DNA from 3 places in the Streptomyces sp. NPDC051105 genome. Region 1 is predicted to be linked to each of the others. Evidence: riboswitches for the same ligand, from Rfam matches in the RefSeq annotation. Region 1 holds a riboswitch; each other region holds the start of a gene.
The links. Region 1 has a riboswitch for thiamine pyrophosphate ahead of thiO (glycine oxidase ThiO). Riboswitches for the same ligand answer to the same signal wherever they lie in the genome.

Region 2: it holds a riboswitch for thiamine pyrophosphate, as region 1 does, so the genes downstream of both, AB0N16_RS35130 (thiamine ABC transporter substrate-binding protein) here and thiO (glycine oxidase ThiO) in region 1, are expected to answer to the same signal.
Region 3: it holds a riboswitch for thiamine pyrophosphate, as region 1 does, so the genes downstream of both, thiC (phosphomethylpyrimidine synthase ThiC) here and thiO (glycine oxidase ThiO) in region 1, are expected to answer to the same signal.

What each region holds. Positions count from the first base shown of each region.
Region 1 covers NZ_JBFBBR010000008.1:9,972-14,997, forward strand. Annotated here, with positions in the region: gene pknB (Stk1 family PASTA domain-containing Ser/Thr kinase) at 1-954, opposite strand, end outside; gene AB0N16_RS20525 (thiazole synthase) at 1,075-1,869, opposite strand; gene thiS (sulfur carrier protein ThiS) at 1,873-2,073, opposite strand; gene thiO (glycine oxidase ThiO) at 2,070-3,239, opposite strand; TPP riboswitch at 3,237-3,348, opposite strand; gene AB0N16_RS20540 (FAD-dependent oxidoreductase) at 3,478-4,716, shown strand; gene AB0N16_RS20545 (Rv2175c family DNA-binding protein) at 4,964-5,026, shown strand, end outside.
Region 2 covers NZ_JBFBBR010000019.1:14,734-19,759, reverse strand. Annotated here, with positions in the region: gene AB0N16_RS35145 (cytochrome P450) at 1-589, shown strand, start outside; gene AB0N16_RS35140 (hypothetical protein) at 781-954, opposite strand; gene rlmN (23S rRNA (adenine(2503)-C(2))-methyltransferase RlmN) at 1,342-2,448, shown strand; TPP riboswitch at 2,473-2,580, shown strand; gene AB0N16_RS35130 (thiamine ABC transporter substrate-binding protein) at 2,661-3,728, shown strand; gene AB0N16_RS35125 (iron ABC transporter permease) at 3,809-5,026, shown strand, end outside.
Region 3 covers NZ_JBFBBR010000006.1:188,100-193,125, forward strand. Annotated here, with positions in the region: gene AB0N16_RS17205 (hypothetical protein) at 1-499, shown strand, start outside; partial or broken gene AB0N16_RS17210 (LysR family transcriptional regulator) at 589-696, opposite strand; gene thiC (phosphomethylpyrimidine synthase ThiC) at 948-2,768, opposite strand; TPP riboswitch at 2,761-2,938, opposite strand; gene AB0N16_RS17220 (YibE/F family protein) at 3,010-4,530, shown strand; gene AB0N16_RS17225 (SsgA family sporulation/cell division regulator) at 4,681-5,026, opposite strand, start outside.

The DNA of each region.
Region 1 (5,026 bases):
GAAGCCGAGCGTGGGGGAGGTCAGCGACCGCGGAAGGACGCTGGTCCGGTCCTCGGCTATGTCGTGCGCCTCGGAGAGTGCCTGCGGCGGTACGGCGTCCAGCTGCTCGTCCCGGAGGGCGGCCCGCGCCTCCCGCACCAGGGCCAGCAGCGCGACCGCGTCGTAGGGCCGCGCCTCGGGATCGCGGGCGGTGCCGTGGGCGACCAGCTCGTCCAGCTCGTAGGCCAGCCCGGGCACGACGGCGGACGGCGGCGGCACGTCCTCGTGGAGATGCTTGTAGAGGATCACCGCGGGCGAGTCCGAGTCGTGCGGCTTCTCCCCGGTGAGCATCTCGTAGAGCACGACACCGCACGCGTACACGTCGACGCGGGGATCGGCGGCCCCGCTCTCGACCTGCTCGGGCGCGAGGTACGCCACGGTCCCCAGGACGGCGCCGGTCGTGTTGGTGACGCTGCCCACGGACCGTACGAGCCCGAAGTCGGCGACCTTGACCCGCCCGTCGTCCCCTATCAACACGTTCTCGGGCTTCATGTCCCGGTGCACGAACCCGGCGCGGTGCGCGGCGCCCAGCGCGGCCAGCACCGGCTCCAGGATGTCCAGCGCGGCCCGCGGCTGCAGCGCGCCGCGCTCGCGCAGCACGTCACGGAGGGTGCACCCGGCGACGTACTCCATCGCGAGATACACGTAGGGCCCGTCGGTCCCCTGGTCGAAGACCTGGACGACATTCGGGTGGGCCAGCCGGGCGACCGACTTGGCCTCCCGGATGAATCTCTCGACGAAGGACCCGTCGGCGGCGAGTGCCGGATGCATCACTTTCAGCGCGAGCACCCGGTCCAGCCGGACGTCCAGGGCCCGGTAGACCGTGGCCATCCCGCCGACGGCGATCCGCGCGTCGACGCGATAACGGCCGTCGAGCACCTGCCCGACGAGGGGGTCCTGAAGCGTCGTATCCACCCCGAGAGTGTACGAGCCCCGGCTGAAACCCCCACAGGTGAGACAGATTTCACCGCCGACTTGCAGCGCACCTGTGACGCGGCGCGCTGCTGCGCGCGCCCCGAACGACCGGGCCGGCGGTCAGAAGGCGGGGCGTTCGGGATCCAGGGCGGCCAGGCCCTCCGTGGGGGACGACGGCTCGGCGAAGTGGCGGAAGGGGATCCGGCCGGCCAGCCGGGCCAGCCGTCCCGCCTCCACGCCGGCCCGCATGGCGGACGCCATCCGCTCGGGATCCTGCGCTCGTGTCACGGCGGACGCCAGCATCACCCCCGCGCACCCCAGCTCCATCGCCAGCGCCACATCGGACGCCGTACCGGCCCCCGCGTCCAGGATCACCGGCACGCGCGCGTGCTCGACGATCAGCCGGAAGTTGTGCGGGTTGCGGATCCCGAGCCCGGATCCGATGGGCGACCCGAGCGGCATCACCGCCGCGCACCCCACGTCCTCCAGCTTCCGGGCCAGCACAGGATCGTCGTTGGTGTACGGCAGCACCGTGAACCCGTCGTCGACCAGCGTCTCCGCCGCGTCAAGGAGCTCGATCGGGTCGGGGAGCAAGGTCCGCTCGTCGGCGATGACCTCCAGCTTGACCATCGAGGTGCCCAGCGCCTCCCGGGCCAGCCGGGCCGTCAGCACCGCCTCCCCGGCGGTGAAGCACCCCGCCGTGTTCGGCAGCACCCGGATCCCCAGCCGTTCGAGGACCGACAGCACGGAGCCCCGTACCCCCGGATCCACCCGCCGCATCGCGACCGTGGTCAGCTCGGTCCCGGACGCCACCAGCGCCCGCTCCAGCACCTCGAGGCTGGGCGCACCCCCGGTCCCCATGATCAGCCGGGACGAGAAGGCCGTACCCCCGAGCACCAGCGCGTCGTCGGCCATGGCTCAGCCTCCCTGTACGGCGGTCAGGACTTCCACGCGGTCACCCTCGGTGAGAGCCGTACCCGGCCACTCCCCGCGCGGTACGACGGTCTCGTTGACCGCCGCGGCCACCCCGGACGGCGCCGCCGTGATCGACTTCACGAGCGTGTCGAGAGCGGTGCCCGGGGTGATCTCCCGGCGCTCCCCGTTGACGGAGATGTTCATGCGGTCTGCTCCAGAAGTACGCCGGGGACGGGGCCGAAACGCTTCGGCGTGAACGGACGGGCCTCTTCCGGCAGCTCACCGCCGGTCAGCAGCTCCGCCATCACGTCTCCCGTGACCGGCGTGAGCAGCACCCCGTTGCGGTGGTGGCCGGTGGCCAGCAGCAGCCCGTCGAGGCGGGTCGGCCCGAGCAGCGGCGCGTTGTCGGGGGAGCCGGGGCGCAGCCCGGCCCGGGTCTCGGTCAGCGGCAGCTCGGTGATGCCGGGCACCAGCTCGTGCGCGTCGCGCAGCAGCTCGTACACACCCCCCGCCGTGACCGTGGTGTCCCAGCCCAGCTCCTCGCTCGTAGCCCCGACGACCAGCTCGCCGTTCTCCCGGGGCACCAGGTAGAGATGGCCGCCGCGCACCACGGCCCGTACGGTCCGGCTGAGGAACGGCGCGTACCGCGCGGGCACGGTCAGCCGCAGCACCTGCCCCTTCACCGGCCGCACCGGCGGCAGCACGTCGTCGGGCACGCCCGCGAGCCGTCCGCTCAGGCTTCCGCCGGCGAGCACCACCTGTCCGGCACCCAACGCCGCACCCGCGCGCGTGACGGCACCGGTGGCCCGCTCCCGTACCACCTCCAGGCGCTCGGCCCAGTCGCGGTGGAAGACCACCCCGGCCCGCTCGCACGCGGCCACCAGGGCGGCCGCCAGCCGGCGCGGGTCGATCTGGTGGTCGCCGTCGACCCGCAGTCCGCCACGCACACCCGGCGCGAGCATCGGCTCCAGGCGCCGGCAGTCCCGCCCGGACAGCCACTCGGAGTCCAGCCCCGACCGCCGCTGGAGGACGTGCAGCTCGCGCAGATGCGCGCGGTCGTCGGCGTCCAGCGCGACCGCGAGCGTGCCGCAGCGCCGGTAGCCCAGGTCGTGGCCGGTCAGCTCGGTGAGCTCGGCGGCGAAGTCGGGATAGCGGCGGGCGGAGGCCAGGTTGAGCCCCAGCAGGGTCTGCTCGCCGTAGTGCAGTTCGGTGACCGCGGCCAGCATCCCCGCCGCGACCTGCGCGGCCCCGCCGCCGGGCGCGGGGTCGACCACGGCGGTGGCGAGCCCGCGCTGCGCGGACCGCCAGGCCGTCACCAGGCCGATGATTCCGCCCCCGATGACGAGGACGTCGGACGTATGTGCGGACATGGGCGTCCAGCCCCTCCCTTCGCCGGCATGACCCGGATCAGGTTCGTACGGTCGGAGGCCGCCAGCCTCCCTCTCAGCCCGGTGCGTCCGGGCTCCCGCGTGTGCTTACCGGCCACCCTAGACCGCGAGGCTCCGCCCGGGTAAGACGGCCTGCGCCGGCGGTGTGGAACAGGTCACCCAGCACGCCCCCTGACTGACTCTTTGTCAGTTGTCTATCGTTCTTGTCTATGGTGATCAGGTGAGCGAGCAGACGCAGCGACCGAGCACGTCACAGACGCGACGCGTGGTCGTCGTGGGCGCGGGCATGGCCGGGGTGCAGACCGCCGTGGCCCTGCGTGAGCAGGGGTTCACGGGGACCCTTACCCTGATCGGCGCCGAGCCGCATCAGCCGTACGACCGGCCGCCGCTCTCCAAGGCGGTGCTGCTCGGCAAGGCGGAGGGCTCCGCCTTCGAGGTCGACTTCGAGACGCTCGGCATCGAGCTGGCGCTGGGCCGCGAGGCCCTCGGCGTCCGCCCCGCCGACCGTGAGCTGGACACCGAGGCCGGGCCGGTGCCGTACGACGTCCTGGTGCTCGCCACCGGAGCCGAGCCGATCGCGCTGCCCGGCACCGAGGGCGTGCCCGGCGTCCATCTGCTGCGCACCCTGGACGACGCCGAGCGGCTTCGGCCCGTGCTCGCCCGGCAGCACGACATCGTGGTGGTCGGCGCGGGCTGGATCGGCGCCGAGTTCACCACCGCGGCCCGGGAGGCCGGCTGCGCGGTCACGGTCGTGGAGGCCGCCGACCGCCCGCTCGCGGGAGCGCTCCCGGCGGAGGTGGCCGCGCCGATGACCGCCTGGTACACCGACAGCGGCGCCGAACTGCGCACGCACGCGCGCGTGGCGGGTGTCGAACCCGGCGCGGTGGTGCTCGACGACGGCTCGCGGGTGCCCGCCGGCGCGGTCGTGGTCGGCATCGGCGCCCGCCCCGCCACCGCCTGGCTGGCCGGCTCCGGCATCGACCTGGGCGCGCACGGGGAGGTGCTCGCCGACGACCGGCTCCGCACCGGCGTCCCGGACGTCTACGCGGTCGGCGACTGCGCCTCCTTCCCGTCCGGCCGCTACGGCGAGCGCCTCCTGGTCCACCACTGGGACAACGCCCTCCAGGGCCCGCGTACGGTGGCAGCCAACATCCTCGGCGAGTCCGACGCGGTCTACGACCCCGTGCCGTACTTCTGGTCGGAGCAGTTCGGCCGCTTCGTGCAGTACGCCGGCCACCACGCCGTCGCCGACCGGATGATCTGGCGCGGCGAACCGACGGGCCCGGCCTGGAGTGTCTGCTGGCTCCGCGAGGACCGCCTGGTCGCCCTGCTCGCGGTGGGCCGCCCACGAGACCTGGCCCAGGGCCGCCGCCTGATCGAGGCGAACACCCGAATGGAGGCGGAGGCACTGGCGGATCCGTCCCGCCCGCTGAAGAACGCGACCGCGGGGTCCCGCTAGGGGCGCGGGCTGTGACATATGCGGCTCCGCCGCGCGGACATATGCGGCTCCGCCGCGCGGACATATGCGGCTCCGCCGCGCGGGCATACGGGCCTCCGCCGCGCGGGCATATGCGGCTCCGCCGCGCGGGCATATGCGGCTCCGCCGTGTGGCCGCGACCAGCCTCCCCGCTCTCCCGCACCCGGCCGCCGACACGTACCCGCGCCACCCATCGCGCCCCACCCGGCGGAACGCCTACCCTTGTTCCGTGACCGAGATTGACGCAAAGATCGATGCTCTCGTCCCCGCCTGGCTCACCGTCCCCGACATC
Region 2 (5,026 bases), on a different contig from region 1:
CCGCGAGGACCTCGCGGGAGTGCTGGCGCTGGCCACCGAGTCCGGCGAGATCACCGGCGACGAGGCGATCTCGCTGGCCACCGCCATCCAGGTCAGCGGCGGTCACGCGGTCCGCAACAACAGCGGCTCGATGATGTACGCACTGCTCACCCACCCCCGTCATCTGGAGCGGCTGCGCCGCGAGCCGGAACTGCTCCCCAAGGCCGTGGACGAACTCTTCCGCTTCGTCCCGCACCGCAACGGCGTCGGCATCCCGCGGGTCGCCATCGAGGACGTCGAGGTCGGCGGCCAGTTGATCCGGGCCGGTGAGGTCATCTACAACGCGTATGTCGCCGCCAACCGCGACCCCGAGGTCTTCCCCGACCCCGACGACCTGAATTTCGACCGCACCGACGGCCCCCACCTGGCCTTCGGGCACGGGCCCCACCACTGCATGGCCGCCATCATGGCCCGTATGGAGGCCGAGATCATGATCGGCTCGGTCCTCACCCGCTTCCCCGGCATCCACCTGGCCGTGCCTGCCGAGGAGGTCGAGTTCCAGCGCCAGGGCCTGATCCGCGGCCCGCGCACCCTGCCCGTGACGTGGTGACCGGCGGGCACCGCCCTGCTACCGGTCCGGCCGCTCTTCGAACCCAGGGCCGCGGTAAAGGCACGCTTGCGGTAATGAGGACGCTCACGGCGTACGCGATCTCCCGCTGGGGTCATCTGCGGCGCGGTCGGCGACGGCCGTCCGGAGCGACGGTCGCAGGTCACCCGATGGGTATCTGACGGGTAGCGCGGTCAGCGCTTGAAGGAGCCCCTGGCCTGTTCTTTCGCGCCCCGCAACTTGCCCCGTGTCTCGAGAGCGGCACCCTTTGCCGCGAGGGTCTCTTTGTGCACCGCGTGGGCCGCCTTCCGCACGGTCTTTCCGACGATCTGTTCGGCCTTTGCCTTGGCCCGTTCTCCGGCGCTCATCTCGGCACCTCCGTGGGGTCTCACTGACCGTGTGCCCCTCCGGACAAAGGGGAAAAGCCCCGGTGGGATGTGCTGGTGACGGACGGCCGGGGTCCCACGGACCCGGCGGGGAGACGCCCGTCGATTCGGATCCCAGATCCGCTTCCGCCCGAATGATCGCCTCGACGCCTTCGTCGCGGCGGCACGTATCGCCACGGACGGTCCACTCCGCGTAAGTGGACCGCAACGACGACCGTGGCAGCTCGGCCGGGACGCGCAGCCCCCTCGGCCGGGCCGACTCCGGGCCGTCCGAAGCCGCTCAGTCACGACTGGTAGCGCCTACCGACGACAGCCCTCGCGAGCCGTGGCCCCAGGTCACCCAATTGGATCTGCGACACTGGTACAGCCATGCCTAAGCCCGGAGAACTTACCTTTGTCGCGCCGCGCGGAGCCAAGAAGCCGCCGCGGCATCTTGCCGACCTCACGCCTGCCGAGCGCAAGGACGCGGTGGCCGAGATCGGTGAGAAGCCGTTCCGTGCCAACCAGCTCGCGCAGCACTACTTCGCGCGGTACGCGCACGAGCCCGAGCAGTGGACGGACATCCCGGCCGGCTCCCGGGACCGGCTGCGGGACGCGCTGTTCCCCGAGCTGATGACCGTCGTCCGGCATCTGTCGACCGACGAGGGGACGACGCGCAAGACGCTGTGGCGGTTGTTCGACGGCACGCTCGTCGAGTCCGTGCTGATGCGCTACCCGGACCGGGTGACCATGTGCATCAGCTCGCAGGCGGGGTGCGGGATGAACTGCCCGTTCTGCGCGACCGGGCAGGCGGGCCTCGACCGGAATCTGTCCACCGCGGAGATCGTCCACCAGATCGTGGACGGGATGCGGGCGCTGCGGGACGGGGAGGTGCCCGGTGGTCCGGCGCGGCTCTCCAACATCGTGTTCATGGGGATGGGCGAGCCGCTCGCCAACTACAAGCGGGTCGTCACCGCCATCCGGGCGCTGACCGACCCGGCTCCGGACGGGCTGGGTCTCTCGCAGCGCGGGATCACCGTGTCGACGGTCGGGCTCGTGCCGGCCATCCACCGGTTCGCCGACGAGGGACTCAAGTGCCGGCTCGCGATCTCCCTGCACGCTCCCGACGACGAGCTGCGCGACACCCTCGTCCCCGTGAACACGCGGTGGAAGGTACGCGAGGTGCTCGACGCCGGGTTCGAGTACGTCGAGAAGAGCGGGCGGCGGCTGTCGATCGAGTACGCCCTCATCCGCGACATCAACGACCAGGCGTGGCGCGGGGACCGGCTGGGCCGCCTGCTCAAGGGCAAGCCCGTCCACGTCAACCTCATCCCGCTGAACCCGACGCCGGGCTCGAAGTGGACCGCCTCCCGGCCCGAGGACGAGAAGGCGTTCGTCGAGGCGATCGCCGCGCACGGTGTACCCGTCACCGTCCGGGACACCCGTGGTCAGGAGATCGACGGAGCCTGCGGTCAGCTCGCGGCCACCGAGCGGTAATCTGAGGGCCGTAGGTACATCTTCATATTCCGACAGGGGAGCGCCACAGCGCTGAGAGTGCGGCAACCGGGCCGCAGACCCTCTGAACCTCGCCCAGGTCATTCTGGGTAGGAAGTTCGGTCATCACTCAAGCTGTTGCGCCCTGCCCAGAAGATCAGATCCTCTGGGCGGGGCCGCGTCTCTTCCTGGTCCACCCCAGGAGGAAAACACCAGTGCACACCAAGACCTTCTTGGCCGCGGCCGTGGGACTCGGCCTCGTCACGCTGTCCGCGTGTTCGTCGTCGGGTACCGAGACCGACTCCAAGACCGTCACCCTGGTCAGCCACGACTCATGGGCCGTCTCCAAGAGCGTGCTCCAGGACTTCGAGAAGCAGTCCGGCTACAAGGTGAACGTCCTCGAGGACGGCGACGCCGGCCAGGCCGTCAACAAGGCGATCCTGACCAAGGACAACCCGCAGGGCGACGTCTTCTTCGGCGTCGACAACACCCTGCTCTCCCGCGCCCTCGACAACGGTCTCTTCCAGCCGTACCAGGCAAAGGGCCTCGACCAGGTCGGCACGGACTACCAACTCGACGCGGGCAAGCACCGGGTCACCCCCATCGACTACGGCGACATCTGCGTCAACTACGACAAGGCCTACTTCAGCGCGCACAAGCTGACCCCGCCCACGTCCTACGCCGACCTCGTCAAGCCGCAGTACAAGAACCTCCTCGTCACCGAGAACGCGGCCACGTCCTCGCCGGGGCTCGGCTTCCTGCTCGGGTCCGCCGCGGAGTATGGGGATGAGGGATGGCAGGGCTACTGGAAGAAGCTCAAGGACAACGGCGTCAAGGTCGTCGACGGCTGGGAGCAGGCCTACAACGAGGAGTTCTCCGGTTCGGCGGGCGGCAAGAAGGCGAAGGGCGACCGGCCGCTCGTCGTGTCGTACGCGTCCTCCCCGCCCGCCGAGGTCATCTACGCCGACCCGAAACCCAGCACCGCTCCCACCGGCGTCGCGACCGGCACCTGCTTCCGTCAGATCGAGTTCGCCGGGCTGCTGAGCAATGCCAAGAACACCAAGGGCGGCAAGGCGTTCGTCGATTTCCTGGTCTCCAAGGAGTTCCAGGAGGACATGCCGTTGAACATGTTCGTGTACCCGGTGGTCAAGGGGGCCGCTGTGCCCGCCGAGTTCACCAAGTACGGTCCCGCCGCGAAGGACCCCGAGACCATGGCGCCCGACAAGATCGCCGCCAACCGTGACCAGTGGGTCAAGACGTGGACGTCACTCGTACTCAAGTAGCGCGTACTCAAGCAGATCGTGCTCAAGCGGCTCGTGCTCAAGCAGCCGGCAGGCGCGGGAGGGCGGCACGGCTCGGGCTGATGCTCGTGCCCGTCGCGTTCTTCGCGGTCTTCTTCGCGTGGCCGGTCGCGGCGATCGTCACGCGCGGGCTGAAGGTCGACGGGGTGTGGCGGTTCGGGCGGATCGCCGAGGTCGTCGGGGAGTCCGACATCCGGCACGTCATGTGGTTCACCACCTGGCAGGCGCTCGCCTCCACCGCGCTCACCCTGCTGGTGGCGCTGCCGGCCGCCTATGTCTTCGCCCGCCTGGACTTCCCGGGCAAGCAGGTGCTGCGGGCCGTGGTCACGGTGCCCTTCGTGCTGCCGACGGTGGTGGTCGGTACGGCGTTCCTGGCCCTGGTCGGCCGCGGCGGACTGCTGGACGAACTGTGGGGCGTACGACTGGACACCACCGTCTGGGCCATCCTGCTCGCGCACGTCTTCTTCAACTACGCGGTCGTCGTACGGACCGTGGGCGGACTGTGGGCCCAACTGGACCCTCGGCAGGAGGAGGCCGCGCGGATGCTCGGCGACTCGCCGCTGGGCGCCTGGCGGAAGGTCACCCTGCCCGCGCTGGCGCCCGCCGTGGCCGCCGCCGCGCTGATGGTCTTCCTGTTCACCTTCACCTCCTTCGGGGTGGTCCAGATCCTCGGCGGGCCGACCTTCTCCACCCTCGAAGTGGAGATCTACCGGCAGACCTCCGAGATCTTCGACCTCTCCACGGCAGCCGTCCTCACGATCGTGCAGTTCGTCGCGGTCGGTGCGATCCTCGCCGTGCACGCGTGGACGGTACGGCGGCGGGAGAGCGCGCTGCGGCTGGTGGACCCGTCGGTGACGGCACGCCGGCCGCGCGGGGCGGGGCAGTGGGCACTGCTCGGCGGGGTCCTCGCCACCGTCGCCGTACTCCTCGTGCTGCCGCTGGCCGTGCTGGTACGGCGGTCGCTCGACGGGGGGTTCGGCTACTACCGGGCGCTGGGCGCCGCCGACGGGGGCACCTTCCTGGTCGCGCCCGTCCAGTCGGTGGTCAATTCACTCGAATACGCCGTCGCGGCCACCGCCATCGCCGTGGTGATCGGCGGCCTCGCAGCCGCCGCGCTGGCCCGGCGGGACGCGGGGCGGCTGGTACGGGGCTTCGACGCGCTGCTGATGCTGCCGCTCGGGGTGTCCGCGGTGACCGTCGGCTTCGGGTTCCTGATCGCCCTCGACAAGCCGCCGCTGGACCTCAGGCAGTCCTGGATCCTGGTGCCGCTCGCACAGGCA
Region 3 (5,026 bases), on a different contig from region 1:
CCTGGCGCCCGTGCTCGCCGGTACCGCCGCCGCGATCTTCCTGCTCGTCGGCTACGCCCTGAAGATGCTGGACCCGGCTCCGGCGTTCGCCCAGACCATGCTCACCGCGGGCTGGGTCTTCGGCGTCGTGACCGCGGCCGCCATCCTCATGGCCGGCACCGGGCTGCTGCTCACCGCACTGCGCAACAGTCCCTCGCTGGAGGCCGGAGCCTACGGTGAACCCGGTGGGGAGGTGGCCAAGGCCAGGGACGCCTGGCGGGACGCCCTGCTGGAGCGCGGCATCCTCCCCTTCCTGCGGGAAGCTCTGGCCACCGAACCCGGCACGGCCGGACTGCGCCCTACGACGCCGTCGGCCCCGGGGGGCCGGATGCCGCGTCTCGGCTACGACCGTCCCGGTTTCAGCACCGACGACGGCACCGCACCCACCGCCCGGCCGAGCTTCACGAGCCCGGACTACACCAGCCCGGACTTCGGAGGCCCGGAACACCAGCCGGAATAACCCGGCTTGCGCCCCCGCCCGGGGGCGCAAGCCGGACACCCGGTCACGAGACACGGACGCGAAGCCGACCGGCAGAGCGCTCGCGGAGTCATCTGGCGCACCCGCCCGGTCGTGATCCCCAACACCTCGGCGGTCCGCCCGAAGTGCAGTTCCTCGGCAAGCGTCAGGAAGATCTCGGTCTCCAGTCGCTCCAGCATGAGCCCACCTCGGCGCTTAATCCGGCTCAACGGTCGTATGCCGATCACGCCTTGATGGCTCGCCCCCCGGCCGATCATGGAAGGCACCCCCATCCAGTCACTCATGAGACCGGATCCGCAGGTCTACCTCCGCGACCCGGACGGCAACGCGGTGGAGCTGCGCTGGTACCCGCAGGACGCCGAAGGGTGACCGAGCCGACGGCGTCGGTCCAGGGTGTCCGACAACCCGGACCGGCACCTCGGCCAGGAACTCACTCCGCCAGCGGCAGATACACCCGGTTTCCGCTGGCCGCGAACTCCTTCGACTTCTGGAGCATCCCCTCCGCAACCTCCTCGGGAGACACCCCCTCAGCCGCCCCAGCACCGAACCGCTCCGTGATGCTGTGGCTGATCTTCATCGAGCAGAACTTCGGCCCGCACATGGAGCAGAAATGGGCCGTCTTCGCCGGCTCCGCCGGAAGCGTCTCGTCGTGGAACTCGCGGGCCGTGTCCGGATCCAGGGCGAGATTGAACTGGTCCTCCCACCGGAACTCGAAGCGGGCGTCGGACAGCGCGTCGTCCCACTCCTGCGCACCCGGGTGGCCCTTGGCGAGGTCGGCCGCGTGGGCGGCGATCTTGTAGGTGATCACGCCGGTCTTGACGTCGTCGCGGTTGGGCAGGCCGAGGTGCTCCTTGGGCGTGACGTAGCAGAGCATCGCCGTGCCCCACCAGGCGATCATCGCGGCACCGATACCGGAGGTGATGTGGTCGTACGCCGGCGCGACGTCCGTGGTCAGCGGGCCGAGCGTATAGAACGGAGCTTCATCGCAGATCTCCTGCTGAAGGTCGATGTTCTCCTTGATCTTGTGCATCGGGACATGGCCCGGGCCCTCGATCATCGTCTGTACATGGAAACGCTTCGCGATCCGGTTGAGTTCCCCGAGCGTGCGCAACTCCGCGAACTGAGCCTCGTCGTTGGCGTCCGCGATGGAGCCCGGGCGCAGGCCGTCACCCAGCGAGTAGGTGACGTCGTAAGCGGCGAGAATCTCGCAGAGTTCCTCGAAGTTCTCGTACAGAAACGATTCCTTGTGGTGCGCGAGGCACCAGGCCGCCATGATCGACCCGCCGCGCGAAACGATGCCGGTCTTGCGGTGGGCGGTGAGCGGCACATACGGCAGGCGCACTCCCGCGTGGACGGTCATGTAGTCCACGCCCTGCTCGGCCTGTTCGACGACTGTGTCCCTGTAGATCTCCCAGGTCAGCTCCTCGGCCCGGCCGTCGACCTTCTCCAGGGCCTGGTAGAGCGGAACCGTGCCGATGGGGACGGGGGAGTTGCGCAGCACCCACTCGCGCGTGGTGTGGATGTTGCGTCCGGTGGAGAGGTCCATGACCGTGTCGGCGCCCCAGCGGGTTGCCCAGGTCATCTTCTCCACCTCCTCCTCGATGGAGGAAGTCACCGCGGAGTTGCCGATGTTGGCGTTGACCTTCACCAGGAACCGCTTGCCGATGATCATCGGCTCGATCTCCGGGTGGTTGACATTGGCCGGCAGCACGGCCCGTCCCGCCGCGATCTCCTCACGGACGACTTCGGGGGAGACGTTCTCCCGGATGGCGACGTACTCCATCTCCGGGGTGACCTCACCCCGGCGGGCGTACGCGAGCTGTGTGACCGCCTCGCCGTCCCGGCTGCGGCGCGGCTGGCGCGGGCGGCCCGGGAAGACCGCGTCCAGGTTGCGCAGCCCGCCACGCGGCGAGGTGTGCTTGATCCCGTCGTCCTCGGGACGGACGGGGCGGCCCGCGTACTCGGCGGTGTCGCCGCGGGCGATGATCCAGTTCTCCCGCAGCGGCGGCAGGCCCCTGCGGACGTCGGTCTCGACGAGCGGATCGGTGTACGGGCCGGAGGTGTCGTAGAGCGTGACCGACTGCCCGTTGGTGAGATGCACCTGACGGACCGGCACCCGAAGGTCGGGGCGCGAACCCTCGACATACCCCTTGTGCCAGCCGATGGACTTCCCTGCTCCTTGGGGGGTTTCGCCCGCAATGGGCTGTTCGTCCTGGCTGAAGGCAGGCGTGCGTACGTCCTTGTTGGCCATGAGACCTACTCCCTACGCCGGCATTACCCGGTAACAGGTTCGGCGGTCGACGCAGCGGCTTCCGTCAGGCGGCGTTTCATGTGAAACATCACTCGTTCCACGTGGAACATCGCGAATACGGAGGTCAGCGCCCTCTCAGCCCGGTGCTCCGAGCTCCCGCGTGTGCAAAGGTGCCTCCACGCTAGCGTCAATTCGGGCGCGGTGAACAGAGGGCCCCTGCCGTTCTTGCGATGATCGGGCGGTGACCACGACACAGCAGCACCCCTATCCGCCCCCCGACCCAAGGCGCGGCAACGGCGCCGCACAGGGCGGCGGAACCGGCCACGGGGGCCATGGTGCCGGTGACGGACACGACCACGGGCAGGGCCACCAGTACGACCAGGGGCACGCCCACAGTCACGACGACGGCCATACTCTCGGCCACCCGCCCGGCCAGGGATCCGGCCAGGGCGGCTCCGGGTCAGGCGGCGGGCACGGTCACTCGCACAGCCACGGCCCCGCCGCGCCGGTCTCCAAGCATCTGCGCAAGGTCATCGCGGCGATCCTCATCCCCTTCACCGCCGCGGTCGTCGTCGGCCTCGTGGTGCTCTGGCCCGGTGGCGCCCCGTCGCACGAGCGCACCGGCGTCGGCTTCGACCGGCAGACGCAGGCGGCCACGGTCACCAAGGTCGTCTCGGTCAGCTGCAAGTCGGTCAACGCTTCCGGGGACAGCTCGACCGGCGACACCTCCACCTCGGAGGGCAGCTCCGCGAAGCAGGAGGAGGACGGCACCTGCAAGAAGGCCACGGTCCGGGTCGACACCGGCAAGGACAAGGGCCGCACGTTCACCGAGATCGTGCAGCCCGATCAGTCACGTCAGCTGGACGAGGGCGAGAAGGTCGTGGTCGCGTACGAGCCCTCGGCGCCCAAGGACCTGCAGTACTCGGTCACCGACGTGAACCGGAAGTTCCCGATGGCCCTGCTGGCCGGGATCTTCGCACTCGCCGTCGTCGTGGTGGGCCGGCTGCGTGGTGTGATGGCGCTGGTCGCGCTGGCCGTCAGCTTCCTGGTGCTGACCCTGTTCATCCTGCCCGCGATCCTGCAGGGCTCGAATCCGCTGCTGGTGGCGGTGGTCGGGTCCAGCGCCATCATGCTGATCGCCCTGTACATGTGCCACGGCCTGTCGGCCCGGACCTCGGTGGCGGTGCTCGGCACGCTGGTCTCGCTGTGCCTGATCGGCGTCCTCGGCTCGGAGTTCATCGACTGGGCCGCGCTCACCGGCAACACCGACGACAACACCGGGCTGATCCACGGCCTGTACCCGTCGATCGACATGAGTGGTCTGCTGCTGGCCGGCGTCATCATCGGTTCGCTGGGTGTCCTGGACGATGTGACGGTGACCCAGACATCGGCCGTCTGGGAGCTGCACGAGGCCAACCCGACGATGGGCTGGCGCGGGCTGTACCGGGCGGGCATCCGCATCGGCCGGGACCACATCGCCTCCGTCGTCAACACTCTCGTCCTGGCCTACGCGGGCGCCGCGCTGCCGCTGCTGCTGCTCTTCTCGATCGCACAGAGCAGCGTGGCGACGGTCGCCAACAGTGAGCTGGTCGCCGAGGAGATCGTGCGCACGCTGGTCGGCTCGATCGGCCTGGTCGCCTCGGTGCCGGTCACCACGCTGCTCGCGGCGCTGGTGGTCTCGGCCGACCGGCAGAGCAAGGAAGCCGTCGCGGCCGTGGAGGCCCCGGCACGTGGCGGGCGAGGGCGTCGCCGGAAGCGGTGACCGTGCGGCGAGGGGGCGGTGGGCGGCGCAAGAGGAGGGTCCGCACGAGGAGAAGCGCGCCGGCAGCCGCCCACGGACGCGCAGAAGCGTTCCTGCGCGTCCTCACGCGGTTCGGTGGAGCGTCTCGCGTCCCGTGCCGTATCGCTCGCTTCAGCCCGCGCTCTGTTCCTCGGCCAGGATGCGGTCCAGTGCCTCGTCCAGATGGGCGTCGAAGTCGGCGAGCGTACCTTCCTGGCCCAGCGGCACCAACTTGTCGGTACGGTCGAGAAAGGCCACCAGCGGTGGTGCCGAAGACCGGAACACCGCCTGGTCGCCGCCGACCTGAAGCCTGATCAGGATCTCGCCCAGCACCTCGGAATCGGCGGGTGCGATATGCACATCGCCCTCCCCGCACGGCCGGCCCACCCCGTCGATCAGCAACTCACGGCCGAAGGCCCAGGTCACCGGCGCATCCCCGGGCAGATGGAAGGTGAGCCGCACGGCATACGGATCACAG